One region of the Metabacillus elymi genome, then DNA from elsewhere that is predicted to be linked to it. Evidence: riboswitches for the same ligand, from Rfam matches in the RefSeq annotation. Region 1 holds a riboswitch; each other region holds the start of a gene.
What was found. Region 1 has a riboswitch for lysine ahead of dapA (4-hydroxy-tetrahydrodipicolinate synthase). Riboswitches for the same ligand answer to the same signal wherever they lie in the genome.
Positions count from the first base shown of each region.

Region 2: linked by a shared signal. The riboswitch ahead of HUW50_RS01950 (aspartate kinase) and the one ahead of dapA (4-hydroxy-tetrahydrodipicolinate synthase) in region 1 are both predicted to bind lysine.
Region 3: linked by a shared signal. The riboswitch ahead of HUW50_RS04775 (Na+/H+ antiporter NhaC family protein) and the one ahead of dapA (4-hydroxy-tetrahydrodipicolinate synthase) in region 1 are both predicted to bind lysine.

Region 1 is NZ_CP055263.1:5,384,607-5,388,863, reverse strand. It holds gene HUW50_RS24880 (heavy metal translocating P-type ATPase) at 1-1,107, shown strand, start outside; gene dapA (4-hydroxy-tetrahydrodipicolinate synthase) at 1,237-2,127, opposite strand; lysine riboswitch at 2,257-2,434, opposite strand; gene HUW50_RS24870 (hypothetical protein) at 2,580-3,593, opposite strand; gene HUW50_RS24865 (hypothetical protein) at 3,844-4,098, shown strand; gene HUW50_RS24860 (3'-5' exonuclease) at 4,145-4,257, opposite strand, start outside.
Region 2 is NZ_CP055263.1:385,618-389,874, forward strand. It holds gene HUW50_RS01945 (YslB family protein) at 419-910, shown strand; gene HUW50_RS01950 (aspartate kinase) at 972-2,201, opposite strand; lysine riboswitch at 2,396-2,575, opposite strand; gene uvrC (excinuclease ABC subunit UvrC) at 2,750-4,257, opposite strand, start outside.
Region 3 is NZ_CP055263.1:973,687-977,943, forward strand. It holds gene HUW50_RS04770 (sodium-dependent transporter) at 1-311, opposite strand, end outside; gene HUW50_RS04775 (Na+/H+ antiporter NhaC family protein) at 745-2,295, opposite strand; lysine riboswitch at 2,493-2,671, opposite strand; gene yunB (sporulation protein YunB) at 2,745-3,485, opposite strand; gene HUW50_RS04785 (YunC family protein) at 3,569-3,871, opposite strand; gene HUW50_RS04790 (bifunctional metallophosphatase/5'-nucleotidase) at 3,942-4,257, opposite strand, start outside.

The sequences.
Region 1 (4,257 bases):
CTATTATTCAATGGTAACTGGGGAGATTGGTTTTACCAAGGCTTAGCGGTCTTAATCGTAGGCTGTCCTTGTGCATTAGTGTTATCGTCTCCGATTGCGATTGTTTCAGGTATAACAAAAAATGCTCGGAATGGAATCCTTATAAAAGGTGGGGTATTTTTAGAGCAATTAGGAAAGATTACAACGATTGCTTTTGATAAAACTGGTACGCTCACAAAAGGGGAGCCGTATGTAGAGGATCTTGTCGCGTACGATCCAACCTTTTTACAAATTGCTGCATCGATTGAGAAGTCATCATCACATCCAATTGCCAAAGCGGTTATGCGGAAAGCAGAAGGATTAGCATTAGATGAGCCTGATGAAATATCAACAGTATCTGGTAGTGGGATCATTGCAAAAATGAAGGGTATTACTTATTATTTAGGCAATGAAGCACATGTAAACCATCTTAATATAACAGAAAAAGTCAAACAAGATCTTATAGCCTTTAAAGAGTCAGGTATGACTTTAGTCATCTTAGCAAATGAAATGGACGTTCTCGGCATCATGGGAATCTCTGATCAAATTCGTGAAGAAAGTGCAGCTGTTATTGCGAATCTTCATAGTGCAGGGATTAATAATACGATTATGTTAACTGGTGATCATGAAAAGACAGCAGATAAAGTAGCGAAAAAGGTAGGTCTAACATCATATTTCGCTAGTCTATTACCAGATGAAAAAGTTGCAAAAATAAAAGAACTCTCAAAAAATGAAAAGGTTGCGATGGTTGGTGATGGAATAAATGATGCACCAGCACTAGCTACCGCTGATCTTGGAATTGCAATGGGGAAAGGGACAGATAGTGCAATTGAAACAGCTGATATCGTTTTGATGCAAGATCATCTTGGTAAGTTACCATCAGCGATTCGATCTGCTAAAAAAGTTAATTCAATTATTAAATTAAATATTACATTAGCGCTTGTGTTAAAACTGATTGCATTACTATTAACGATTCCAGGGCTATTAACACTTTGGATTGCGATCTTATCAGATATGGGAGCAACGATTTTAGTTACGTTAATTAGCTTAACAGTGCTTTATGAGAAAAAAGATAAAGCTACGATGTAAAAAACTTATAAAAAGCCAACATGAGGAGAAATCTTACTCATCATGTTGGCTTTTTTCTATGCATTAGAATCTGTAAATGCATGGTATATTTTGAAACTTAGATGAATGAGCGAAAATCAAAAGAGCCATTCATCGTGGAACTTCTACTAGGTTACTAGTTTGTAGGGTAGCTTGAAGTGCTCTTTCTTCTTCATTGTTTAATGGGATCAGTGGTAAACGAACACCACCAACAGATATTCCTCTCATATTTAACGCTGCTTTTACTGGTGTTGGGTTTGGTGCAGCAAACATTGCTTTCATTATAGGAAGAAGGTTGCGATGTAAGGTAGCAGCTTCAGTGACATCACCATTTTTAAATTGATTAATCATATCTTGCATTTCATTACCAATGATGTGTGATGATACTGAGATTATTCCCGTTCCACCAATAGCTAAAAGCGGTAATGTTAGGGCATCATCTCCACTGTACACTGAAAAATCATTAGGTGTTTTGCTAATGATCTCTGCCATTGCATCTAAGTCACCACTTGCTTCCTTAATTGAAACAATATTATCTAGTTGTGAGAGACGAACAATGGTCTCTACAGACATGTTAACACTACTTCGACCTGGAATATTATAAAGCATTACTGGCAATGATGTTGTTTCGGCAATCGCTTTAAAGTGTTGATACATTCCTTCTTGTGATGGCTTGTTATAGTATGGAGTAACAAGCATAATTCCATCGACACCTGCTTCTTCAGCAAGACTAGTTAAGCTAATAGAAGCTTTCGTGTTATTTGATCCTGTTCCAGCGATGACAGGAACTCTACCATTAACAATCTGTACAACAAATTTAAATAAATCTACTTTCTCTTCTGTCGTTAAAGTAGGAGACTCACCAGTTGTCCCATTTATAACTAATCCATCCGAACCATTAGCTATTAAATAATTCACTAAATTTTCTGTTGCGTTAAAATCAACCTCACCATTATGATCAAACGGGGTAATCATTGCTGTTAAAACTTGGCCGTAATTCATAACTTCACACCCTTTATATAGTTTTTGTAAATTTAGAGGTGGTCAGGGCCATTCATAGTAAACGCAAAAAAGCAACAACGAGGGATTCGCTGATGCTTAGAAACAATATGTATCAAAAATCGTTCCCGTGCGAAAGATAGCCCTCCATATAGTTCCCTATATGACAGTCCTGCATTTATTCAATAGCAGAACCAGCTTCAAGAACATGAGATTCTATCCACTTCGGCAAATTCCCCTTTCCACAATGATCATAGGACCTCATTCTCCTCATATTGTGTACTAATGTCTTTGCGCCTCTATCCTCACTCCAAATTTATTGAAGTAAGAAAATATTTTTAGTTGACTGTAATATAACAGAAGATTCGATCTTTTGCAAGGATAATTCCGAAAGTTTTTTTCGGAATTGATTTTTCCCTATTAATATAGTAAGTATTACCGCGGATTTCTAAAAATTACATATTTAATTCTAAGGTAATCTCCTCAGTTTCAAATCCAATAGATGTTGATAAATCAACTACATCTAGGTTGGCTGTAACGTAATCGTAATTAGAAAAAATGTCTTGATCAATTTGATCTAATGAAAAATCTATACGTTCTTTGTTTTTATCTGTTGTAATCTCGTAAAGTTCAAAGTGCTCACTAGTATCATCGTTAGTTTCAAAATTATGAAATGTAAGATTTAACCGATATGCTACATTTGGTTTTTCAGTAATGGCGTATGAAGCCTTAGTGTCATTCCATTCTGTTAACCTTGGAGATTCGAGTAGACGATCTTCGTCAATTTCTATTCCACTTTCCTCTTCAAGAAATGAACGCAGCTCACGATTTTCTAGCACATTTGGAAACTGTTGGTTTTCATGATCAGTTCTTAGGTAGAAGGCTTCATTATTAAAAACATCAACTGCTTCAACCTCATTTGTTGCCCCATACAATAACACATAATCATCTGCAAAAATTTCCTGTGGGTAATATGCATGATTATTTTCTTCGTAATTCCAAAAAGCATCCCAGCGTACTTCAGACACATCGATCCCACGTACCGATAACCATTCAGAGAAGGGGAGATGGTGGGATGGAAAATAATGATACGCAAAATGATGACCATATTCATGTGAAAGTGTCTCCTGATATGCTGAAGGTTCTGTGTACTTATCACCTTGATATAACGTAATCGTACTTGTAAGAGCATGATAACTCCCTTTTGTTAACGAAGATGATAGAGGACCACCATTTATTTTTACTTCTTTTAAGAGTTTAATTTCTTCTCCATGCTTATTTTTTATAAGTGTCTTATACAAATCTATTAGTTTTGTCTTATCCCACTCATTTGAATTACTAACAAACTGAATTCCTTCAGGAGATTGATAGGAAGCAATGTATTTCCCATTTACATCATTTGAATTAAAACTGACAAGAAAGGGGAAAGTTAATACTAATATAATAAAATATTGTCGTATTTTCAGCATACATGTCACATCCTTGTTATTATTTTAACATGTATTAGTTTTAAGGTAATTGGTATCATTTGTTTATAATAGAAGGGATTAATAGAGTTAAAGAAACGATGGTAATTAGTAGAAGGGATTATTTGTTGTGATTTTATTTGAAAAAATTGTCAACAAATAATTTTTAAAAAATAGTTTTCAAACAGTGACTTATAGTGTATTATATAAATAATCAGAAAATACAGAAAACTAAATTGTGAGGTGCTTTTAAATGAAATTTGTTAACATTCCTATTGAAAATCGTCTTGATACAAATCCTTTTGTTCACTACTTACAAGAGGGGGATCTTTATCACAAATCAGAAAATGAACTCATTTTAAAGCATTTACACGAATTGCCACAGGACTTTATGGAAATGACATTATTTGATATAGATGGATATGGATGTGTATATAGTTTTTCACATATAACTGACCTTGAAGTTGGTGAGATTGAAACGAAAGTTGCAGTCTTTAAAAAGATATAGCATGAATAGAACAGGCGTGAGTTTACTCACGCCTGTTCTTTATGCTTCATGAGTGTGATTCAATTTCAAGTAATTCCTCAACAATTGTAATAGATGTTTCTGCATAGGACTTTAGCAGTTGAACAAAAATATCTGCAGTCATAATCGCATCATTTAAAG
Region 2 (4,257 bases), 770 kb from region 1:
ATTTTTCACCTAATTATCTTTTCCTGATAAAGTTAAACTTTAATCAATAGTGGTCACCATTGATTGTATGTAAAACATAATGGGCATTAAAAGGTAGACAAAAATCAAATTCTGCCACCTTACAAAAGATAAAATGTAACAAATACATTTTACTCCCATAACGTATGAGCGTCAAGAAAACGTGTTCATAAATTTTAATTTTTCGACAAATCCTACTTTCCTTTAATTTTATTTTATCAATATAGTGTAAATTCAACAACGTTACCTTTTTTATTTAACTATCATTATTAATAAATATTAAATTTAAAAACATAAGTTCCCCTACTATTAATAAAATTTCAACCTTCTTTTACTTAATATTACATGTTTTTCACTACACTACTTGTTATATAATAAACCATAGAAAGAGGGGAATTCCGTGAACAAACAATTAGTACTCGTTAATATCGAAGAATTAAAGGATATCCAAGCACCAGCATTCGGACTAGAAATACTTAGAGAGGTCTTGCTCCCAGATATACTCGGGTCTGATCATCCTCAAATGCTGTATTGGGCTGGAAAAGGATTAGCTCGTAGATATCCTGTTCAATCAATCGAAGAAATATCCGCATTTTTTGAAGCTGCTGGATGGGGAAATCTCACTTTACTACAGAACAAAAAGAATGAGATGGAATTCGAGCTAGGTGGAGAGCTCATTGCTATCAGATTAAAAAAGACAAATGAATGTACATTTCAGTTAGAAGCTGGTTTTATTGCAGAACAGCTACAATCGATGAACAAGTACATTACCGAAACATACGAACAAGTAAAAAAACGTTCTAATAAAGTGGTTTTTACAGCACAATGGGACCAAAAAGACCAAATATTAGAAGAACCTTCTATAGGGAAACGCAGCGCTCGTAAAGGTTAAAACTACAGAGGGTGACTCAATGTCTCAAAAAACATTTAGTCACCCTCTTTCTTTTTTATTTTTATACCTTAGCAACTTCTTTAGAAAGTTCAAATGCACTGTGAAGAATATCAACCGCTGTCACCATATCCTCGGCTGACAATACTGTTGAAACTTTTATTTCAGATGTGCTAACCATTTTAATTTCGATTCCTTCGTTAGCTAATACTTCGAACATTTCTGCAGCAACACCTGGGTTTGACACCATACCAGAACCAACAATTGATACTTTTGCTAGACCAGATTCAAATTCAATTTTTTCATAATTCAATACAGACTTATGTTGCTCAAGGATTGAAATTGTATCCTCAAGATCACCTGTTTTAACAGAAAATGAGATCGACGTTTTATTGTCACTTGTTGTACTTTGAATGATAATATCGACATTTAAGCCCTGCTTAGCTAAAGTTGAGAAAATAGTAGAAAGTGTCGTCAATTCATTTCTTAGCCCTAAAACTGAGACTCTTGTTACCTGATCTTCAAATGCAATCCCTCTCACAACTAAGTTTTGCTCCATGTTTGTTTCCTCCTCAATGATCGTACCACGTTCATTTTCCATGCTCGAACGAACTTCTAATGGAATGCTGTAATTCTTCGCAAATTCGACTGCTCTTGGATGTAGAACACCCGCTCCTAAATTAGCTAGCTCTAACATTTCATCATATGAAATTGCTTCTAGCTTACGAGCACCTTTTACATATCTTGGATCTGTTGTATATACACCTGTTACATCTGTATAAATATCACATTTATCAGCATTTAAGGCGGCTGCAAGAGCAACTGCTGTCGTATCTGAACCACCTCTGCCAAGAGTTGTTATTTGTTGGACGTCTGAAAAGCCCTGAAAGCCTGCAACAATGACAATTTTCCCAGCACATAATTCTTTCTTTATCGCGTCAGGGTTTATATTTGTAATTCTGGCATTGCCATGTCTTGCTTCTGTTTGAATTCCTGCTTGCCAACCAGTAAATGAAATAGCATCGTGTCCCTTTTCCTGTAATGCCATTGCTAACAATGATATTGTCACTTGTTCACCGGTTGTAAGAAGCATATCCATTTCCCGCTTACTAGGTCTCTCAGTAATTTGCCCTGCAAGACCAACAAGCTGATCGGTTGACTTCCCCATTGCTGACACAACGACAACTAATTGATTCCCGTTTTCTTTTTCTTGAATGACACGGTTTGCTACATTTAAGATTCTTTCAACAGTACCAACTGATGTACCACCAAATTTTTGAACGATAATACCCAAATTAATCTCACCCTTCTGTTAATTTTCATGATCGAACCCTGTTTGCTAGAAGGTTAGAGCAACTATTCAATTAGTAACATTTGTGCTATGCAAGAATGTTTAGTACTGATTGGATAGCTTCGACTGCAAATAAAAAAGCAATGAGACGAAAAACATCCCATTGCTTACTAAACGAAAAAAAACTTCGTTTCTTACAATGAGATAGCTCTCCAAGAAATAGATTTCTTGACAATTTTACATCTCTTAAATGTAAAACCAGCAACTAAAGCAAATGGTGCTTTACTCACTTCGGCGAACATTCCTTTCACCAGTTATCATTGGAGACCATACTCCTCAAACAGGCTACTCTTAAAATTCGCACCTCTACCATCATTTAACAAACTAACGATCAAATATGAAATTATTTAAAAGTTTACCAAACTTTTAAGAAAAGCGCAAGCGGCTTATTTAATACTATCAATAAGCTACATATAGGGTGATTTATTGCCTCACGGTTACTCGATCAGTAAACACCAAAATGAGAATATGCGCTTTAAAATTAACAGTGTCTAATCTTTTAAATGATCAAAGATTAGCTTGGCAATATTTTCAGGCATACCAGCTTCTTTAAATTGTTCTACACTAGCTTCCTTCATCTTCTTTAACGATCCGAAGTGCTTAAGAAGTGATTTCTTTCTTTGAGCACCAACACCAGGAATATCATCTAAGATCGATTGGAGTGCATTTTTACCTCTCAATTGACGATGGAAGGTAATTGCAAAACGATGGACCTCATCCTGAATTCTTTGTAAAAGATAAAATTCCTGACTATTTCTCTCAAGTTGGATAAATGCAGGAGGGGAACCGATTATTAGTTCAGAGGTCCGATGTTTATCATCCTTTACAAGACCTGCAACAGGAATATCTAATGCTAATTCATTTTCCAATACATCTTGTGCAGCAGCTAAATGTCCTTTCCCTCCATCAATGATTACTAAATCCGGTAAAGGAAGATCATCCTTCAGAACACGACTATAACGTCTTCTCACAACTTCTCTCATCGATTCATAGTCATCGGGACCTTGAACACTTTTAATTTTATATTTACGATAATGTTTTTTTGCAGGTTTTCCATCTTCGAACACAACCATTGCAGATACAGGGTCTGTCCCCTGGATATTTGAGTTATCAAAGGCTTCTATACGAAGTGGAGTTTGAATCCCAAGCTTATCTCCAAGATTTTCAACAGCTTTAATTGTTCTTTCTTCATCCCTTTCGATTAAAGAAAATTTTTCATTTAAAGCGATTTTTGCGTTTTTATGAGCTAATAAAATTAAATCCTTCTTTTTGCCGCGTTTAGGTTGAAGAGTAGTCACGTCTAATAGCTTTTCAACTAAATCAAATTCAATGCTATCAGGTAATAAAATTTCCTTTGGTACAAAATGATTTGCTTTTGAATAAAATTGCCCTAAAAACGTTAAGAATTCCTGTTCAGGGCTATCGTATATTGGGAACATTGATACATCTCTTTCGATAAGCTTTCCTTGGCGAATAAAAAAGACTTGTACACACATCCACCCTTTATCATATGCATAGCCAAATACGTCACGATCTACATGATCATTTAATGTCATTTTTTGCTTTTCCATCGTAGCTTCAATATGGAGAATCTGATCTCGAAATTCTTTTGCACGCTCAAATTCTAATTCCTCTGAGGCTTTCATCATTCTATCAGATAGTTCTTCTTTTATCTTTTTATATCCACCATTTAAAAACTTTGAAATCTCCTCTACTATATGACGATTCGTTTCGACTGATACATCATTTACACATGGAGCTAAGCATTGTCCCATGTGATAATAAAGACATACCCGATCAGGTAATGTGGAGCATTTTCTAAGCGGATATAATCGATCTAAAAGCTTAATTGTTTCACGAGCAGATAGAACGTTAGGGTATGGTCCAAAGTATTTACCTTTGTCCTTTTTAACCTGTCTTGTAACGAGTAATCGTGGATGACGCTCGCTCGTAATTTTAATAAATGGATAAGTTTTATCATCCTTTAACATCACATTAT
Region 3 (4,257 bases), 1.4 Mb from region 1:
ATAACTGGGTAATAACAAGAAATAACAAATGATATAGCTAATTGCCACCAACCAAGCCATTCTTTCCCTTTGCTTAATTTTGCAAATGTCATCGGAGCAGAACTGCGATATTTATGTCCTAATGTAAACTCCATAACTAGTAATGGGATACCAGCAGTTAATAAAGCAAATAAATATGGTAGGAAGAACGCTCCTCCTCCATTTTCATAGGCTGTTGCTGGGAAACGCCAAATATTACCTAAACCAACTGCAGAACCAACGGCTGCTAGAATAAAGCCTGCCCTTGTCCCCCACTGTGGACGATTTTCCATCAAAATTTCCCCCTTTTCAAATAGCACCTTTAAATATGGAAACAATTTGAAATTATATAATTTTCTGATTATTTACTATAATCTATACATAGTATAAATGGACTTTATTCCTATGTCTATAAAAAAATATCAAAAAAATCATTTTAATATAATATATTCAGAACTTTCCAATTTTCATAAACAAAATATGGATATATCATATTTAAATAATATTTTTAATTTCAATTTTAACTTTTTCTTTGGTTTATTACCTTATTAAAGAAACTACTTATTAGGAATAGCTACATAATATTTTTCACTTTTTAAACATCCATATCAAATAGTAATATTAATATATCTTCCCTCAGCATACAAAACTATTATTTAATAGTATAATTTGGTAATTATTAGAAAAAAAGAGATATAGGCTTGAGCCTATACCCTTTTCATTTGTTTATGCAGCTTTCGTTCTTTTGGAAAAAAAGAAAATAAAACCGATTAACAACAGAATCACAACAGCCAAACCTGCTATACCATTCCCTGTTACACCTAAAACAAGGTAGCCAATTGTGGCAAAACCACCACCAATTAAAGCATATGGCAGCTGTGTCATGACATGGTCAATATGATGACTTCCTGCTCCTGTTGATGAAAGAATTGTGGTATCAGAAATTGGTGAGCAATGATCCCCTAACACTGATCCTGCAAGTACAGCAGCCATTGCTGGTAATAACATATTAATATCTGTTGCAGCTGTGATTTCGGCTGCAATTGGTAGCATGATGCCAAATGTACCCCAAGATGTACCAGTAGCAAATGCCATAAATCCACCTAAAAGGAAAAGAATAACCGGCAGGTAGGCGACATTCATATTCGATTTCTCGACTAAACTAGCTAAGTATTCCCCTGTTTCTAATTGACCAATTAAATCTACAATTACCCAAGCAAACATAAGAATATAAATAGCAGGTAGCATTGATTTTATGCCTTCTTTTACAGCTAACGGAAAATAGCTAGCCTTAATGCCCCTAATAAAAAATAATAAAATTGTTACAGCTAGACCAAATAGTCCACCATATAAAAGCGAAGCAGATACATCTGTGTTTTCAAAAATAGTAAAGATCGTTGCTCCTGTTTTGTCTTCAATCGTTGTGTAGCCGGTAATAAGCATAGATGCTACTGTACCCACAATTAAAGCAAGAATTGGCCATACAAGATTCCCGATCGTACCTTTGTCACTTGTTGGTAGATCCTCTTTTACATCACCTAGAGATTCTTTAGCTGGATCAACAACTTGTCCAGTTTTAATCGCACGCTCTTCATGTACCTTCATACTTCCTAAATTTATGTTGAAATAGGCAACGGCAAAAACGAGAACCAATGCAGCAAAAACGTAATAATTCATTGGAACCATTGTCATGAACGCACCTAAAGGAGTAAATTCAGTGACACCATGTGTCGCAAAAATTGTAGCAAGCATGGCAATAATATAAGCTCCCCAACTTGAGATTGGTGAAATAACGCATACTGGTGCAGAGGTGGAATCAATGATATATGCTAGCTTTGCACGAGAAACCTTTTGGCGATCAGTAATCGGACGACTCACTTGACCAACCGCAAGAGCATTAAAATAATCATCGATAAAGATTAACATCCCTAATAATGCTGCGGTAAATTGAGCACCAGCACGTGTTTTCACACGCTTTTCTGCCCATTCACCAAAGGCTCTGCTTCCACCTGAAATAGAAATTAGAGCTGTGACGACACCTAAAATAAGTAAGAAAAATAAGATGTACACATTCCAAGTATTAAGCTCACCATCTGAAATGAAAATAGCCTTAACCGCTTCAAAAATAGTAACTCCAGTCTTAACGATTGAGAAATTTGTGATTAATAATGCTGCTGAAAGAATTCCTACTCCGAGGGAAAGTAATACTCTTCTCGTTAATATAACCATTAAGATGGCTAAAAGAGGAGGAATAATTGAATAAATAGTGCCTGACATGTTGTGTTAAGCCTCCCTAGATTATTAATAGTTTGGAAGGTTCTATTGACGATGCAAGGATAAAATTAGCTATTAGTAAATAACTAATTTTCAACGTCCTTTCTGTGTATTTTGTAAAAAAATGCACACAAAAAGAGCAATGATAGAAAATAACTATCATTACTCTTTCTAGGAATAATGTTATGTTATCCTCCATCCCGATCAGTAGCCCTCCATTATAGAAAACTCTATAATGACAGTATTACCCTTGTTCAAAGTAATACCAGCAAATGAATCATGACTTATTCATTTACTTCGGCGAAAAGCCCTTTGCAATATGGTCATTGGTGTCATTCTCACATATTGTACTAATGTTTTTCGCTCCTCTACCTCATCTTGAGATAAGGTGGTTAGGTCAATATTTGATTTTCAACATTTTATAGTTTAACAAAGTATAGACTAAGTAGCAACTATGGTTTTTTTGGTAATTCTATTGAGTGATCAGCATCTTCACTGCCACTTCCATTATAATATTGTGGCACGTCTCCTTGTTCAGTCTGGATAATAACTGGAATTGTATTTTCTGCTTTTACCACCTCTGTAGCAAATGGAATAACAACCTGTACACTCACTTCAACATAAATTACGATTTCATGTTTTGCATTATTAATCCCATATTCCTCTGTCGTACTTTTAATATCTGTAAAAACATCACCTATTAAATAATATTCTATTGGAATACCGGGACCAAGTGTACTTAAAATTGCATTATCTGTTATTTTACCTAATGGTATCTCATAAATAATTCCAGTATCTCTTGCTTGTTCAGGGGTTATATCATGGAAATTATTTCTTTCAATCTCACCAAGCTTCTTAGTTACATTGTCAGTTACCCTTTTTTTGGCTGCAGTTACTGCTCGTTGATTAAAGCTAAAGGAATTGATGTTCCCCTCATTATCCTTATCAATAATCACTAAATCCTGTTGTTCCTCTTTAGTAAGGATCTCCTCTTCAACTGCGTCATGAATAATTGTTGTTGCTACTTTATTTGCCTCTAACCTTGCGATTTTCATCATTGTTGACTCAATCTGAACATTAACTATCCAAAAACTTGTTGCTGTTAAAATTATAAAAATAACCAAAGTTAGTAATAACACATAGCGAAAAGGCAAAGGCCCTCTACGCGGACGACGACCGCGGAACTTAGCCAAAAAAATCCCTCCTTTACAAGCTATGTTTATGCATGTAAAGAGGGATGTAAGCATCATTTTTTATCATTTTTACATTCTAAGATTCATGCCATCTTCAGTAAGGCATCTTTTCCTTTTGTGCCAACAACAATCCCAAGCTTCTCAGCCTCATATGTGACAGATTCTAATGGCGCCTCAAGTAATTGGTCAATTGTTCTAACACCGACTGCTCTACCTGCAATAATACCTCTATCTTTTAACTTTTCGTTTAATAAAGCGACATCTAACGCACCACACATAATATACCCTTTGTCGTTGGTGACTGCCATAAAGTTCGTTTTAGGTAAAGCAACTGTGATTGCTGTAAATTGTATTCCTTCAATGACAATTGGAGTCATGGTAACCATCACTATCTACACTCCCTTCTTACTATATCTTTATGAGCAAGTAAAGGATACGTGTAGATTGTTCGCCTATTTAAGATGGTGTATTTTCACCTAACTTCCAAGCTAAAAGGTCCCTTAATAGTTCTGGCATATAAAAGATTTTTTTCTCCGCGTGACTTATTTCAGGATATAATGGTCCAAGGGAAAACATATCAACTGTAGCAACAGAATAAACTCTGTGAGGATCAATAGGCTTACCATGGACTAACACATCTGTAACATGATGTTTACCATCTGAAAGTACCTCAGATATTACCTCAATCCCGTCGAATACCATTCTCCCCATTACTTTCCCTCTAAAACCTAAACCTTTTAATTTTAGGTGTTCCATTCTTTCTTCTCTTGCT